Regions from separate parts of the Paenarthrobacter sp. CCNWLY172 genome, predicted to be linked through region 2. Evidence: predicted binding sites of a transcription regulator. Region 2 holds the regulator's gene; each other region holds the start of a gene.
The links. Region 2 encodes Rex, which represses fermentation and respiration genes when NADH is low (regulators of the CRP and FNR family bind a similar motif). Its sites were predicted from a motif close to CTTGTGAANNNNTTCACAAG; they were not measured.
Positions count from the first base shown of each region.

Region 1: the regulator Rex is predicted to act here: its motif matches at 3,313-3,332, upstream of WBN73_RS18640 (glyceraldehyde-3-phosphate dehydrogenase).
Region 3: the regulator Rex is predicted to act here: its motif matches at 2,669-2,688, upstream of WBN73_RS14765 (ALF repeat-containing protein).

Region 1 covers NZ_JBBEGB010000014.1:63,845-69,350, forward strand. The annotation lists gene WBN73_RS18625 (acyltransferase domain-containing protein) at 1-419, shown strand, start outside; gene WBN73_RS18630 (HNH endonuclease family protein) at 404-1,204, opposite strand; gene WBN73_RS18635 (hypothetical protein) at 1,322-1,531, opposite strand; gene WBN73_RS18640 (glyceraldehyde-3-phosphate dehydrogenase) at 1,604-3,091, opposite strand; RNA gene rnpB (RNase P RNA component class A) at 3,355-3,747, opposite strand; gene WBN73_RS18650 (YaaA family protein) at 3,806-4,570, shown strand; gene WBN73_RS18655 (zinc ribbon domain-containing protein) at 4,597-5,334, opposite strand; gene WBN73_RS18660 (Nif3-like dinuclear metal center hexameric protein) at 5,425-5,506, opposite strand, start outside.
Region 2 covers NZ_JBBEGB010000001.1:109,835-115,340, forward strand. The annotation lists gene WBN73_RS00480 (HAD family hydrolase) at 331-1,179, opposite strand; gene WBN73_RS00485 (glutaredoxin family protein) at 1,378-1,632, shown strand; gene WBN73_RS00490 (redox-sensing transcriptional repressor Rex) at 1,705-2,412, shown strand; gene WBN73_RS00495 (hypothetical protein) at 2,462-3,208, opposite strand; gene WBN73_RS00500 (hypothetical protein) at 3,470-4,183, opposite strand; gene WBN73_RS00505 (YceI family protein) at 4,364-4,915, opposite strand; gene WBN73_RS00510 (histidine phosphatase family protein) at 5,123-5,506, shown strand, end outside.
Region 3 covers NZ_JBBEGB010000009.1:1,851-7,356, forward strand. The annotation lists gene WBN73_RS14760 (IclR family transcriptional regulator) at 1-147, opposite strand, end outside; gene WBN73_RS14765 (ALF repeat-containing protein) at 324-2,426, opposite strand; gene WBN73_RS14770 (amino acid permease) at 2,747-4,183, shown strand; gene WBN73_RS14775 (SDR family oxidoreductase) at 4,265-5,128, opposite strand; gene WBN73_RS14780 (winged helix-turn-helix transcriptional regulator) at 5,235-5,506, shown strand, end outside.

The DNA of each region.
Region 1 (5,506 bases), on a different contig from region 2:
AGGAAACCGCTCAAGCCGGTACCCCCGCGGCTGACGGTCACTGGGTACTCGGCGTCCACATTCCAGAAGATGGCGGGCTGTCCCCCGCCTCGGTGGATGCCAGCTTGTCCGAGGCCCGCCTGTTCTTCCCCCGATACTTCCCTGATAAGCCAGCAGCCGTTGCCACGTGCGATTCGTGGATGCTGGACCCCTATCTTGCGGACCACCTGCCTGAGAGCAACATTGCCTCGTTTGCCCGGCGCTTCACGCTGGACCGTTGTTCTGAAGCCCCTACCGACGCCGTGTATTTCACCTTCCGGCAGCGCGGGCTCCAGGACCTGGACAAGCTTCCCCGGGAGACGTCACTTCAGCGGGTGGTCTTGGAGAGAATCGACGACGGCGGCACCTGGCAGTTGGGGCACGGTCACCTCGAGCTGTAGATGGTCTGTTGCTCCGGACAGGAGGAGAGTACGCCCTTCATGGCGTCCTTTTCCGCCTGTGTTACCCAGAGCTTGTACGCGGCCTTCACGGAAATTTGCCGGGCGACGTAGTGGCAGCGGAAGTTCTTGTTGGCCGGCAGCCACGTCGCAGCGTCACCCGCCCCTTTTTTGACGTTCGCAGGACCGTCGGCCGCAATCAGGTTCAAAGGATCGTTGGCGAAAGTCTGCCGCTGCTGAACGGTCAGGTGTTGTGCCCCTTTTTGCCATGCGTCCGCCAAGGCAACCACATGGTCGATTTGGACGGCCGCACTTGTTTCCTGCCCCCGCCTGAAAACCACCTGTGCCCCGGTGTAGGGTTCGTTGAAACTGCCACCGGCCACCTTGCAGGAAGATCCTTCTGTGAACTCGACAGCGGAAAGGTCACGCCGGAGGATGTCGTTCCTGGTGTCGCACCCGTTACGGTCGGCATCGGCCCAGGCCTGTCCGAAGGCCGCCCGGTCATAGTCTGATTTGGGGGCCCTGCCCTTGACCGGCAGCCGGTCCAAGGCATCGGCGGCCTTCTCGGCAGTCACCGGGGCGGCGCCGCGCACGGGTTTCATCCAGAGGGGGTTGTAAACGGGCGCTTCGTTGGGTCCTGCTACCCACGGATCTGCTGCGGAGAATTGGCCCGCGGTGAAAAACCAGGAAAGCGCCGCCACGATGGTTGCGGCAGCCAAGGCGAGAATCGTCCATGCTTGCCGGGATCTGCGGCGGGCGCGTTTGTAGGCAGACCAGGTGATACTCAAGGGACTCCGTCCAGTGGGGGCAGGCATGTCCTACGAGCGTAGGACAAGGCCCCGACAGAAAGAGCCGGTATCCACAGTGTGTAGGAGAAGTCACACCGTGGGGGCGGATCTCCGGGTTTATTGCTCGCGCAGCACGCGTTGGAGGTCCTCGGTTGCCAGCGCGAGGAGTGCCCGCAGTTGCTCCACCCGTTGGTCCGGGACGTCGCCGGAGGCGTTGGCCGCAACAGCCTGATCCAGGAGTTTTTGGGCTTGTTTGTGATTGGCTCGGGCTACGTCCAGTGCGTGTTCCAGTGCTGTTTCGTGCTCCAAAGTTGATTCATTTTCCATGAACCCATTTTGGTCAGGTTTCCCGGCTGATACCAGTGATTCAGCCGGGAAACCCGCGAATACTTACGGCTACTAGGCGCCGGCCGTTTCCAGAACGGCGATGGGAGCCACGACGTCGCGGGCAGGGAACGACGGCGGGTTGACGCCGGCCATTTCCTCCATGACACGGACAACCTGGCATGAGTAACCGAACTCGTTGTCGTACCAAACGTAAAGTACGAGGTTCTTGTCATTGGAGATCGTTGCCAGGCCGTCGACGATGCCTGCACGGCGCGAGCCGACGAAGTCCGTTGAGACAACATCGGGAGAATCGATGTAGTCGATCTGCTTCCGAAGATCGGAGTGCAAGGACATTTCGCGAAGGAAGTCGTTGACTTCGTCCCGGGTGGTGCCCTTTTCCAGGTTCAGGTTGAGGATGGCCATGGAAACATCCGGCGTGGGAACGCGGATGGCATTGCCGGTCAACTTGCCCTGAAGTTCCGGCAGAGCCTTGGCCACGGCCTTGGCGGCACCGGTTTCGGTGATGACCATGTTCAGCGCAGCGGAACGTCCGCGGCGATCGCCCTTGTGGAAGTTGTCAATAAGGTTCTGGTCGTTCGTGAACGAGTGCACTGTTTCCACGTGGCCGTGGATGATGCCGAACTTGTCATTGATGGCCTTGAGCACCGGTGTAATGGCGTTGGTGGTGCAGGAAGCAGCAGTGACGATCTTGTCATCGTCCGAGATGTCCTTGTGGTTGATGCCGTGGACGATGTTCTTGAGGTCGCCCTTGCCCGGAGCTGTGAGCAGGACGCGGGCAGCACCCTTGCTTTGCAGGTGCTGGGAGAGGCCCTCAGCGTCGCGCCAGCGGCCCGTGTTGTCGACTACCAGGGCGTCCTTGATTCCGTAGGCGGTGTAGTCCACCGTGGCGGGGTTGTCCGAGTAGATGACCTGGACCTGCACGCCGTTGGCAGTGATGGTGTTGGCTTCCTCGTCAACGCGGATGGTGCCCTCGAAGGAGCCGTGCACGGAGTCGCGGCGCAGCAGGCTCGCGCGCTTCACAAGATCATTCTCGGCGCCCTTGCGCACTACGATCGCACGGAGTCGAAGGCCGTGTCCGCCGCCGGCCTTTTCGATGAGGATGCGGGCCAGGAGACGGCCGATCCGGCCGAAGCCGTAAAGCACGACGTCGGTGCTGGTCCGGTCGTCAGCGCCGCGCTTGCCCACGATCTCGGCAAGTTCAGCGCGCAAGTACTCGTCCAGGGAGGCGCCATTGCCTTCTGCCCGGAACTTTTCGGTCAGGCGCGCGATGTCAATGGCTGCTGCGCCGAGTTCCAGCTCCGACAGGGCGTTCAGCAAGGGTGCGGTCTCTTCGAGCAGGAGCTCGTGGTTGCTCATCCGGCGGGCAAATCGGTGCGCCTTGAGGATGTTCATGGTGGACTTGTTGATCAGGCTGCGGCCATGGATGCTGGTGACCACGTTGTTTTCCCGGTACAGCCGGCCGATCACCGGAATCATGGCCTCGGCGAGAGCCTCCCGGCCCATCCACTTATCAAGACAAGAATCTGACGTCTGGCTCACAGAACTACCTTCCTTGGGTCAACCACATACGTCCTCGTATGCAGATGGCAGCGGCCGCCCGGAGTAGTCCTGCGGCACATGCGCCGGCGGGCTTCGGTCCACCCACAGCGCCTTGAACGAGAGCAAAGAAAATCCGCCGGCTGCGAACGCAGTCCCGGCGGCAGAACATCTACGTTCAGTAACCATTCTAGGGCGGAAGGAGGGGGCGTAGGCCGCCCAGGGGCGTGAAATCACTCACACGGCGCGTTTACGCGAGTCATAAATGGATGGGTCGACCGATACGCCGGGTTCTGTCATCCCCTACCGTTACCGGAAAGGGAGTGGCGGCCATCCATCTACGAACGCCGTTGCCGACGCCCTCCAGCAGCCTACCCGGACACTCGGGCGAGCAGCCCTCAAACGTGTCCTGTCTGGCCTTGCTCCGGGTGGGGTTTACCTAGCCTCCCCGGTCACCCAGGGAGCTGGTGGTCTCTTACACCACCGTTTCACCCTTACCTGCTGCTCCGCGATGAAAAACATCACGCAGCGCAGGCGGTCTGTTCTCTGTGGCACTGGCCTGCGGGTTACCCCGAGTGGGCGTTACCCACCACCCTGCTCTACGGAGCCCGGACGTTCCTCGAGCCACTTTCGTGACGCGCGACCGCCTGGTCGACCCATCCGCCGTCCAGTCTACCGGCGTTGGGACCGGCCAAAGTCCGGCGGTAATATCGACGGGTGCTGATTCTGCTGCCGCCTTCCGAAGGCAAGACCCCTGCCCCCAAAGGTCCCGTCATCGAGTGGGAGTCGCTGAGCTTTCCGGAGCTGAATCCTTACCGGGCAAAAGTGCTCGAGGCTTTGGGCACAGTGAGCGCACACGAGGACGCACTTTCCCTCCTGGGCGTCGGCGCCTCGTTGCGGGACGACGTCGAACGTAATACCCGGCTCCGTACCGAACCGGCAGCCCCTGCGCACCAGGTGTATTCGGGCGTGCTTTACGACGCCCTGGGCTATAACAGCATGACGCCAATCCAGCGCCGTAAGGCCACTGAATCCATTCTGGTGGTGTCCGCCCTCTGGGGCGCCATCGGCTTTGACGACCATGTGCCTGCCTACCGGCTGTCCATGGGAACGGCACTGCCCGACGTCGGACGCCTCGCCTCGTTCTGGAAGCCGCAGCTTAACGCCGCCCTCGCCTCACGTGCCGACGGCGAACTCATGGTGGATTGCCGCTCCAGCACCTATGCCGCTGCTTGGGCTCCCCCAGCCGCGCAGACGGTCAACGTCAACGTCTTCAATGAAGCCAACGGCAAGCGCACAGTGGTGAGCCACTTCGCCAAGCACACCCGCGGAGAATTGGCGCGGCACTTGATCACCCGGCGTGGCAAGGCGCCGGCAACCCCGGATCAACTCCTGAAGGCTGCCGGCGAAGTCTGGACGGCAGAACTCGTTGAGGGCACTTCCCGCAAGCCCCACGCGCTCAACATCGTCCTGTCCAGCTGAGTTCGGGCCGGCTAGCTGAGGCCCTGTCAGTTCCAGTCTGCCGAACGGACCAAGATAACGCCTGAGTCCGGGCAGAACACGATGTCATCTTCCGCGGCGGCTTTGACTTCGGCGAGGTCTCCCGGGCTGAGCATCATGCCGGATCCCTCGGATTTGCCGTGGAACAGCCGGGCAGCGCCCACTCCCCTCTTGGCAATGGTCTTCTCGTATACGGCCAGGAGGCCGGCATCCAAAGCCTCCGCAAAAGCCGCGCGCTGGCCCCGCACCACCGTCTCTTCAGCGGCGATCTCTGCGATCGCCTCATCGAGTTCTGCCCGGATGCTGCCGAAGGATCCCTGGATGTCATCGACGATCACCTGCTGGGCAGCCTGGCGTTCGCGCAACGTATCCAAGCGTTCCAGGATCTCGAGCTCGACGTCTTCAAGGTCAGAGCGGCGCTTATTCAGTGAGGCAATGTCGCTTTGGAGCGCCACCAGATCCTTGGACAGGCCGGTGCCGCTGTTGAGCCGGGTCTCGTCACGCTCAATGCGGGTGGCCACCTGCTCCACGTCGGCTTCCGCCCGGCGAAGTTCGGCCTCGGCGTCATGGACGGCAACTTTGGCTGCCCCCAGTTCGCCGTTGGCCACGCTCAGCGCATCCGTGAGGTCCGTGATCCGGGGATCCGTCTCCAGGACTTTCCGACGGCCGGCCAGCGACTTCAGCTTGGCATCCAGTCCCTGCAGTTCAAGCAATTTCAGTTGTTCTGCCGGTGCTGCTTTCGCCACGCTTACCTCCGCTTATCGATGCCGGGCCTGGAGATCAGTTCCGGCCGGACCGGCCCCATCCTGTTGAGACCGTCCGTATCCTTCTAGACTCTAGTCCCCGCCGGGAGTGAGTATGAAGTCCCAGGGATCGCTGTTGGTGCTGCTGACACGGATCTCGACGTCGTAGCCTTGG
Region 2 (5,506 bases):
AGTGACCTTGCAGCCGCCGATAGCTCAAAATCCCAATCCGATGGACGGTAAAGGCCCCGGCTCACCCCATCTATTCCTACACGATTCCACAGGTGCGATTGCTTCAGGCCTGCGGCCTCGGCCTCGTCAATGGTGAATGGTGCGTTGGTCAGTCGGGGCGGAAGGGGCCTGGCGTTCTGCATATCTGGCATTCTCGCCCAGAAACGCTTGAGTCATCGTAAGTTATCCACAGGCTCGTTGAGGCCATCGAGGGATGTGAGAGAGGGTTCGGGTCAAGCCCGAGGGATGTGAGAGAGGGCCCGGGTCAAGCCCGAGGGATGTGAGAGAGGGTCAGATGCGGGGGCCGCGGAACCTTGAGAAACCCCGCCACAGGCCGTAGACCGCCCCGCCAACCGTGGCGGCCTTGAGCCCAAGCGTTGCTGCGCGGCGACCGGAACGGAAGTCGTACACGGGCCAGTTGTTCTCGCGGGCGTGCCGGCGCAACCTGGCGTCCGGGTTGATCACCACGGGATGACCCACCATGGTGAGCAAAGGTATGTCGTTGGCGGAATCGCTGTACGCCCAGCAATGATCCAGATCCAGGCCCTCACGATCGGCGACGAGCTGAACTGCGACTGCCTTCGCCGGCCCGTGCAGGATGTCGCCCACAAGTTTCCCTGTGTACATGCCACCTTCCACTTCACCCACGGTGCCAAGGGCGCCGGTGAGTCCGAGCCTGGTGGAAATGACCGTGGCCACCTCGATGGGTGTAGCCGTGACGAGCCAGACCTTGCGTCCAACCCTGAGATGCTGTTCCGCGAGGGCCTTGGTCCCCGGCCAGATCCGCGACTCGATCATTTCGTCGTAGACCTCTTCACCCAGGGCCTTGATGTCATCCACAGTGATGCCGGCAGCAAGGGTAAGCGCGGAGTCGCGGACCGAGTGGACGTCTTCCATGTTCTCGCCGCGCATGACGAATTTGAACTGCTTCCAGGCGAAGCCGGCCGCTTGCGACAATGTGAAGGCCTTGCGTTCGTACATCTTGCGGGCCACATGGAAGAGGCTGGCGCCCTTCATCAAGGTGTTGTCGACGTCGAAGAAGGCGGCCTCGCCCGTGCGCTTCTGCACGTTGGCCTTCTGCACTATGGGCTTCTGCACCAAGGCATCTGCGACCACGGCGGCGTTCTTCTCCTCGGGCATGCCTTGAGTCTAGTCAATCGCCGCGGTCCGCGTTCGAGGGCGCACGGTGGCGTCACAGAAGGGCTCGGGATGTGAGAGAGGGTTGGCCGGAAGGGCTCGGGATGTGAGAGAGGGTTGGCCGGAAGGGCTCGGGATGCGAGAGAGGGTTAGCCGGAAGGGCTCGGGATGTGAGAGAGGGTTGGCCGGTACCTTTGAGATATGGCTATTCCCGACGTCGTTCTCCTCACCAAAGCTGACTGCCACCTGTGCACCGCGGCGCGTGCCGCCGTCGAGCGTGTCACTAAAAGTCTTGGCGTGCAGTGGAAGGAGCAGCTGATCGACGGCGACCCCCAACTGCAAGAGCGCTTCGCGGAAGAGATTCCCGTGGTGCTGGTGGACGGCGTCCAGCGAGATTTTTGGAAGATTGACGAGGAACGGCTCACCCGCACCCTGAAGAAGGTCCTGGAGGGCTGAGGGGTTACCCGTTGGTAATGGCTTTTGTTGAGTCCGCCCGGGGGTCATAGAGTGGAACAACAAAGCGACGCAATGGAGAATACCGTGACTGCGCTGGAACCGTCCCCGGAGGCTGCAACCGGGGACAACGAACCTGCCACAAAGCAGATCCCGCCCGCGGCCGTGGCCCGGATGACGCTCTATTTGCGCGCGCTCAACTCCCTGTTGGCCGAAGGCGTGGAGCGGGTTTCGTCCGAAGCATTGGCGGAAGCCTCAGGTGTCAGCTCGTCCACCCTGCGCAAGGATCTTTCCTATGTGGGCTCGTATGGGACGCGCGGTGTCGGCTATGAAGTCCAGTACTTGAGCCGCCACATTGCCGCCGCCCTGGGTCTGACCCATGACTGGAAAGTTGCCATCGTGGGCGCAGGTAACCTCGGCAAGGCCCTGGCCCGGTATGGCGGCTTTGAGTCCCGCGGCTTCGACGTTGTAGCCATCTTCGACGCCGACCCCATGGTGATCGGTAACGAAGTAGGGTGGCTTCGCGTCAGCGACTCCGCGGAGCTTGAGCGGGTCCTTGAACGGACCCACACCAACATGGTGGTGCTGGCCCTGCCCGCCACCGTAGCGCAGGCTGTATGCGACCGCGTGATTGCCGCCGGGATCCGGAGCATCCTCAGCTTCGCGCCGGTGCTGTTGCAGGTTCCTCCGCACGTGAACCTCCGCAAGGTGGACATGGCCACGGAACTCCAGATTTTGGCGTACCACGCACAACGGGCGCAGACACCGGGCCAGGCTGTTTAGCCTTCGCCGGGTCCGCGCCCGCGTTTGAAGCGTCTTGAACTCTGGGTGTTTAGCGGCCGTACGGGTTCTGGTACGGGTTGCCGAAGGGCTGCGCCTTGCGGAAGTACGGGGCCGACGCCGGCAGGTACAGCATGACGATCGCCGCGACTCCCAGCAGGATCACGATGAGCTGCAGGATGCCGTAGGTGGCACCGAACTGGAACAGGCCGGTGAGGCCCAGGACGGAGATGGCGGCGAAGACGGTGCCCAGGATCCGTGCCCAGTTCTTGCCCTTGCGGACGGGGAAAGCGACCAAGGCGTAGAGACCGAGGGCCAGAACAGCGCCTACGACGGCGCTGACGCCGATCACACCGCGCATGCCTTCCATGGACCCTTCGGGGAGGTCCGTACCCTGCTGGCTTGCCTGCTGGTTCATGGCGCTGATGAAGGCATCAGCACCAGTGGTGGCCAACAGAAGCGAGCTGATAGCGGAAAGAATGCCGGCGGCAACGATCATCCAGAAGGCGTAGTTAACCATGGGCGGCACAGCGGTGGGACCGGGCTGCTGGCTGGGCCAGTTGGTGTCCTGTCCGTACTGCGGAGCGCCGGGAGCCTGGCCGTACGGGGATGACTGCTGGCCGTACTGCGGCGCGGCGGGGCTTTGCTGGCCGTACTGCGGCGCGGCGGGGCTTTGCTGGCCGTACTGCGGCGCGGCGGGGCTCTGCTGGCCGTACTGCGGCGCGGCTGGCTGGGTGCCCGGCTGCTCGGGCTGGTTGGCATCGCCCGGGTTTGACGGCGGGTAGGGAGGGTTGCTCATGGCATTCCTTTGCTTGTTCGACTGCTGGTGCGGCCGCCGGGATCAGCAAAATGACCCTGCCCCCAGCGTGGTTCTGCTTCCACCGTACCTCCAGGGTCTGACCCTGCAGGTGATCCCACGCAGGTATTTCCGGCTCACGGCAAAAATCATCATGTTGGCTTACGCCTTCATGATGAAAGCCGCGGCAATCCGACAGGATTTACCGCGGCCTTCAGCCTGTATTGGCGCCGATAAGGCACGACGACGGCAGTTGCGTCAGCGCTAAGCGTGGCCCTTGACTGCCTTGAACCAAAGTTGGGAATTCGGAAGCCACATCAGGACTACGGCTACGGCGCTGACGAGGAAGCCGAACCAGTTGCTGCCAAGGCCCGTGCTGGAGCCGCCGGCACTGGCCGCACTGAAAATGGTGAGGAGCAAGGAGATGCCGGCCACGATGGTGAGGGCGAGGCGGGCCCACTCTTTGCCTTCCTTCATCTTCATCGCAAGGACTACCTGTGCCGCTGCCACCGCCAGGCTGAGGATGAGGATGATCAGCAGGATGGCTGCAACGCCAGGGGCGAAAGCGAAGAGGGCAATGATCGCGAAGAATCCGATCAGCCCGAACAGCAGGCCAAGGAGTCCGGAGATCACCCAGATGAAGTATGAAACCTTCAGCTCGGTGGGGAGGCCCTGGGTCTTGAACATTCCCGAGAATCCGCCCTGGGGCATGACGTCGTTGAAGTTGCGGGGCCCGTCAGTGGGCATCTCGAAGTGGAAACCAGGCTGCCCCGGGGCTGGCTGCCCCGGGCCAGGCTGCGGTGGGCCAGGCTGCGTGGGGCCGGGCTGTGAATATTGTCCCGGTTGCGACGGCGGCTGGTAACCCTGGGGTGGCTGGTAGCCCTGCGGAGGCTGGTAACCCGCAGGAGGAACATTGCCGGGCTGCGGAGGCTGGGAGCCGGGCTGCTGTGGCTGTGGTGCTTCGTCTGGGGTACTCATGGCATCACTGTAGACCGCAGGTTGAAGGTTGCATAGGAACTTCGGAGCCAACTCGCAGGTAAATACAGGCTGTTTGCCGAACAATTGCGGGGTGACTTCCGGATATGCGAAACGGCGCCCCCACACAGCCGGGGACTGTGGGTGGCGCCGTTGGGGTGAATCCGCGTCTGGAGAGAGGGCCTATGCGGCGGCCGGTGCGATGAAAGCGAGTTCCAGGTTGATGACAACCTTGTCGCTGACCAACACGCCACCGGCTTCGAGAACGGCATTCCAGGTGAGGCCGAAGTCCTTGCGGCTGATGGTGGTTTCGCCGGAAACGCCGGCGCGGGTGTTGCCGAAGGGATCCACTGCGACACCGTTGAATTCTGTTTCGATGGATACTTCCTTGGTCACGCCCTTGATTGTGAGATCGCCCACGAGGTCGAAGCTGTTGCCGTTGGCCTTGACGTGGCGGGACACGAACGTGATCTCCGGGAACTTCTCCACGTCGAAGAAGTCTTCGCCCTTGACGTGGCCATCGCGGTTGACGTCGCCGGAGTCGAAGCTGGCGGTCTGGATGGTGGCGGTGACCTTGGAGTCGGCCAGGGTTTCGCCAACTTCGAGGGAGGCTGAAGCGTCCTTGAACTGGCCGCGTACCTTGCTGATGCCTGCGTGGCGGACAGTGAAGCCGATCTCGCTGTGGGAAGCGTCGAGGGTCCAGGTGCCGGTGGTGACGGAAGCGGGGAGAGTCATCATGGTGTTGCTCCTATATCGATTGGTTGTTACTGCGTGCTTGCCGGGTCGAGCTCATTGCTTGAAGCGTCAACCGAGCTTCGTGTCCAGTATAAACATGCATATGCATCTTTTATTCCAACTCCGGGGAACATTTCGGAAAAACTTTGAGTTCTACTAGCGGTAGAAGATTTCGGATCGCCCCGCTTCTTTGAGAAACTGGTAAACATGCCCCAAGCAACTGTCCACCTGCTTCGCCATGGCGAGGTCCATAATCCCGACGGCGTCCTGTATGGTCGCCTGCCGGAATTCCACCTCTCCGAGCGTGGCCGGGAGATGGCCCGTATGCTGGCCGACCACTTTGTGGCACGTGTCGGCCAGGGGGCCAAGATCGTCCACTTGGTCGCCTCACCGCTGACCCGCGCCCAGGAAACGGCCATGCCCACTGCAGAGGCCCTGAACCTGGAAATCACCACCGAGCCCCGGATTATCGAGGCCGAGAACCACTTTGAGGGGCTCCACCCCACCAAGAGTGAATTCCTGAAGCCCAAGCACTGGCTGTACTTCCGCAATCCGCTGCGGCCATCCTGGGGCGAGCCGTACAAAGAGCAG
Region 3 (5,506 bases), on a different contig from region 2:
GGATCGTGGCAAGCCCAGTGCCGTGGCGATGTTTGACGCCGCCATTGGGCCTCGTCGCGAGGCCAGCAGCTTCAGGATCCGCAGGGTATTCTCGGCGGCAGGGACTTTGGAAGTGGCCTTGCCTGGTGCCACTGGCGACGTTGTCATGGTTCCTCACTGCTCAGGGTTCGGGACCAGCGGAACATGCGACTGTCCGGTATCCCGTACTCAAGCGTGCACCCTGGGGGGCTCCGCAGCCAACCCGTCAGGCTTGCCCGGTGTCTGGAGTACCAGACTGTTCCTGCTAGCCCCAGCCATTGGCCGGGGCTGGGGCAGGACCCGGGCTACGGCTTCGGGGCCGGGGCAGTTGCCGTCGCCGGCACTGGACCTTTCCTGCGGAGCAGGAAGGTGATGGCACCGGCAGCAGCGAGGACCAGCGCCGCAATCAGGCCGATCGTCCAACCGCCCAGCCCGGCAGATGAAGCTGCCAAGGGAGCCGCCGCCTCTTGCGACAACGACTCCTCCGACGCCGACTCGCTGGGCCACGTCGCAGCCGGCGGAACATCGACATCTGTGATGTCCGGACGTTCAGCATCAACAGGCTCGCCGTCCGGCGCCTCGCCTGTGACGGGAAGCGCGACGGCGGGAACTGGCGCCTGCGGCCATGGCACCACGGTGGGAGCTGCTCCGAACAGTTCGGAAGAATCAGCCCTTGGTACGTTCAACGGAAGCTTCCCGCGCGCCTGCTCTGCCGCCGCAGCGGTCCTTGCTGCTTCTGCCGCACGGGCTGCTTCGGCGGCTTTCGCTGCCTCTGCTTGGCGAGCCGCTTCGGCGGCCTTCTCAGCGGCGGCCGCTGTACCGGCGTCGAGCGCTGCCCTATCCGCCAACCCGGCGAGTTCGGCAATCATGGCGTCGATCGAGGCAACGTGGGCGGCGGTGGCTTCGTCGCGCTTGGCAGCAGCAAACTGCCCGGCGGCGGCGAACGCCCGAAGGTCAGCCCGGTTGCCCTCCAGCGCCACAGTGGCAGCCGCCCGCCGTTCCGCCCCCTTGTCCAGGGTGGCGTAGGCAAGGATGCGGTTGTCCAGGTCTTGCGCAGCAGCGAAACCATACTCAAGGAAATAGCGGACATCTGCGTGGTTGGCAGAGCCCAAGGCAATATCCGCGGCTTTGTTGACGTGACTGCCGCCCTGGGCCAGTAGTTGATAGACCCGCTGACGGTCCGCGCCGAACGCAGATACACCGCTTGAGTCCAACCTGACAGCCTCACCGTAGCCCGTGGTGACGAAGTCCTTGATGGCCGAATCCCCGCCCAACAAGGCAGTCGCGGCGGACTTCTTCACCTCAGGCGTGCCGACCAGTGCGAGATCCAGGGTGACCTGCCGGGCCTCCTTGATCAGTGCGTCAAGGTTGGCACCGGGAGCGGTGAGGGTCACCAGAAGTCCGGGCAATTCCTTGGCGGCTTTTGCAAAGGATTCCTTGAACGGCTTCTCGGAAGCCACGCTTGCGCTGTCCAGGACATTTCGCGGAACAGCCTGGGCACTGAGGAGATCACGATCAACACTCAGACGTGTTGTGTCTGCTTTCCGTGCAGCCGCAGCGGCGCTCCTGGCCTGTTCGACGGCGGTCTTCGCTCGGTCAGCTACTCCTGCGGCCCCGACGGGGTTGGCCTTGATGTCGTCCTTGACCTGCTGGAGCAGCGCAGTCACGGCGGCCGCCTCAGCGTGATGGTCGCCTGCAACGAACTGCCCATAGCGCAGGAAATCAGCCACGATCTCAGAGTCGTCGGTTTCCAGCGCTGCCTTGGCAGCAACAGAAACGGCAGGATTCCCGGAAGCAATGAGGCCATATGCCGATTGGCGGTCTGCCATCTTTGCCTTGTCCCTCCACCCGGTCAGGACGAACTGCTCCACGGCTTTTTCGCCTTCGTCGAGGCTTTTGGTCGCCTCCCGTTGAACGTGGACGTTGCCGTAGTGAAGGAAGTAGGTGGCCACGGTCCGGAGTTCACCCCGCCATGTTCCGGCCCAGCCTTCTGCGAGGAAGGCATCGATCTTGCCCGGATCACCGGTAGCAAGGATCTTCTGAGCGACGGAGCGAACATGCCCGCTCCCCCGCTCCGTCAGCTCGGTGACCAACTGCTTGCGGTCCGCTGCCAGCAGGGCGTCCTGTCCGCCGTCGACGAATGCCTGGACCGCACCTGCGCCGCCCACCAGGGCCGACGCCGCTGCTGCCCGGGCGGCCGGGCCACCCGTCCTCCACAGCTCAAGGACGCCCGCCGTGTCAGTGGCCCGCTGGACATACGGCAAAGGAGCCTGCGATGCGCTGGGAACCTCAAAATCGGGAATGTCGTACGCCTGCGCTGGGGATGCAAAGAGCAAAGACGCGCCAGCCACAACGGCAACAACGGCAGCGGCCCAACGGCTTCGAGTGTGACGAAGTACAGAAATCAAAAGTCCCCCATAAGGATGCGGTGGCAGCGCTGAATTCAAGGGGGCGAGGCTGAAAACGAGGGATGCCTGACCGTATTGATGAGCTGTCCGCGGTCATCATATCCGAACGAAGACTATGACTTTGACCACCCTCCCAAAACCGCCCCGTCAGTTAAAGCAGCCCCGTCAGTTAAAGCAGCCCTGTCCGTTACAGCGGCCCTGTCCGTCAAAGCAGCAGTGTCTGCGATCAAAGACACCAAACCCCCGTGAGTCCGATCACAAGAGGCCCAAAAGTGATCTGCTGGATAGCGATCCCCTCCCAAAGACGAGAAGGTTTTACTATGCAACAAACCAAGCTGGCCCCGGAGAACTCTGTCCTCCAGGCCGCGGGTACGGCGCTCAGCCGAGGCCTGAACGTCCGCCATATCCGCTTCATGGCCCTCGGATCCGCAATCGGCACGGGCCTCTTCTACGGCTCTGCTTCTGCGATTCAGAAAGCCGGCCCGGCCGTCCTGCTGGCCTACATCATTGGCGGCGCGGCCGTGTTCATGGTGATGCGCGCCCTCGGCGAAATGGCCGTCCGACACCCCGTGTCCGGGTCCTTCGGCCAGTACGCGTCGAAGTATCTGGGACCGTTCGCGGGATTCGTGACCGGGTGGACGTACGTGTTCGAGATGGCCATTGTGGCCATCGCCGACGTCACTGCCTTCAGTATCTATATGGGGTTCTGGTTCCCCCAGGTGGACAGATGGATCTGGGTGCTCGCGATCATTCTGTTCCTTGGCGCCATGAACCTGCTCAGCGTGAAGGTGTTCGGCGAACTTGAGTTCTGGTTCTCGCTCATCAAGGTGGTGGCGATCATCGCCATGATCGTGGGCGGTGCAGCGATTGTGGTGTTCGGCTTCCAAACGGGCGACGGCGGCGGCGTGGCACCGGGACTGGGGAACCTTGTGAACCACGGTGGTTTCTTCCCGAACGGCTTCGAGGGGCTTCTGGCCGCGTTCGCCGTGGTGATGTTTGCCTTTGGCGGGATCGAAACCATCGGCATTACCGCGGGCGAAGCCACCAACCCCAAGAAAGTCATCCCGCAGGCCGTTAATACCGTGCCGGTCCGCGTGCTGCTCTTCTACGTGCTGACGTTGGGTGTGCTGATGAGTATCTTCCCGTGGAACGAGATCGGCAGCAGCGGCAGCCCGTTCGTGCAGATCTTCGACGGCCTGGGCATCCCGGCCGCACCGCACATCCTCAACGCCGTAGTCATTACCGCCGCGCTCTCCGCTATCAACAGCGACATCTTCGGAGCCGGCCGCATCCTGTTCGGCCTCGCTCAACAGGGTCACGCACCGAAGAGCTTCAGTAAGATCTCGCGGCACGGCGTTCCGTGGATGACAGTGGTGATGATGGGCTGCATCCTGCTGGTTGGCGTGGTGCTGAACGCCGTGATTCCCGAGGACGTCTTTGTGCTCATCGCATCGATCGCCACCTTTGCCACTGTGTGGGTCTGGGTGATGATCCTGGCGTCACACGTGGCCATGAAGCGGGAAATCAAGCGCAAGGGGCTGCCGGCGTCGGAATTCGGTTCTCCGCTGTGGCCTGCTGCGTCCATCCTGACCATGGCCTTCATGGCGATGGTCATCATCATCCTCGGCGTTTTCGAGGACACCCGGGTAGCCCTGTATGTCGGCGGTACCTGGTTGGTCCTGCTGTTCGTGGCCTACAAACTCTGGGTCCGCGGTGGCGGCCTGCGCCGGGCAGAACTGGTGGACGAAACCGCCTGATTCACTGCGCCGAAACGACAGTTAATGCCAATGTTCACGCGGAACATTGGCATTAACTGTCGCCCCGCGAGGGGGTCAAGCTCAGATGGCAGCAGCTGCGGAGCGCACGGCCTCGGACAAGGCAGTTGCCGGGCGCCCGATCAGTTTCCGGAGATCACCGGTGGTCACCAAAAGATCGCCACGGCCAATGCCCAGATCGGTATCCGCCAGGATCTGCGCGAAGCCTTCGGGTACCCCTGCGCCCGTCAGGAGATCGGCGTACTGGTCTGCCGGGAGGTCCCGGTATTCGATTGATTTGCCTGATGCAGCGCTGATTTCGGCGGCCAACTCGTCCAAGGTAAAGGCCTCATCCCCGCCCAATTCGTAGATCTTCCCGGCTTGGTGCTCCGCGACCAGGACCGCGGCTGCGGCCTGCGCATAGTCTGCGCGGGAAGCACCGCTGACCTTGCCGTTTCCGGCGCTGCCGGCAAGCGCTCCCTGGGCAAGCGTTCCCGGCAACTGGTCGGTGTAGTTCTCGATGTACCAGCTGTTGCGAAGGAGGGCAAAGGGGACGCCTGATTCCTTCAGGATGGATTCCGTGGCCTGGTGCTCTGCGGCCAGCTTCATGCGGGTGGTGTCTGCGTTGGCAATGCTGGTGTAGGCCAGAAGTTCCACGCCCTCGGCCTTTGCTGCCTCGATGACCGTGCGGTGCTGCTCTACCCGCTGACCGACGGCGCTTCCCGAAATAAGAAGGACCTTGGTGGCTCCCTTAAGCGCTTGGGCCACCGAAGCGGGGTCGTCGTAGTCCATTGCAGCCGCGCGAACGCCGCGGGCAACAAAGCCGGACAGCTTTTCGATGGAGCGCCCTGTGGCAACAATGCTGTCAGCGGGGACATTGCGCTCAAGGAGGGCCTCTATGACGTGGCGGCCCAGCTGGCCTGTTGCTCCGGTAATGACGATGCTCATGACTGGTTCCTTTCAAGGAAGTTAATGGGTCGGTCATCGATCACAACCACCCCTTCCGCAGATAACTTCCCGAAAGAGAGTACGCACTTTAAGGTAAGGTACTGACATGAAAGTAAGTACCCTCTTGACTCCCCTCCCGGCCGGCGTCGCGGACGGTGTCTTCCCTGCCGGCTGCCCCAGCCGAACGGTGCTGGACCACATCACCAGCAAATGGGGAGTGCTGGTCCTGCTTTCGCTGTCCGAGGGAGATCAGCGATGGAGCGAACTGCGCCGACGCGCTGAAGGCATCAGCGAAAAAATGCTGGCCCAAACCCTGAAAACGCTCGAACGGGACGGACTTGTACGCCGCGATGCACAACCCGTCATCCCGCCGCGCGT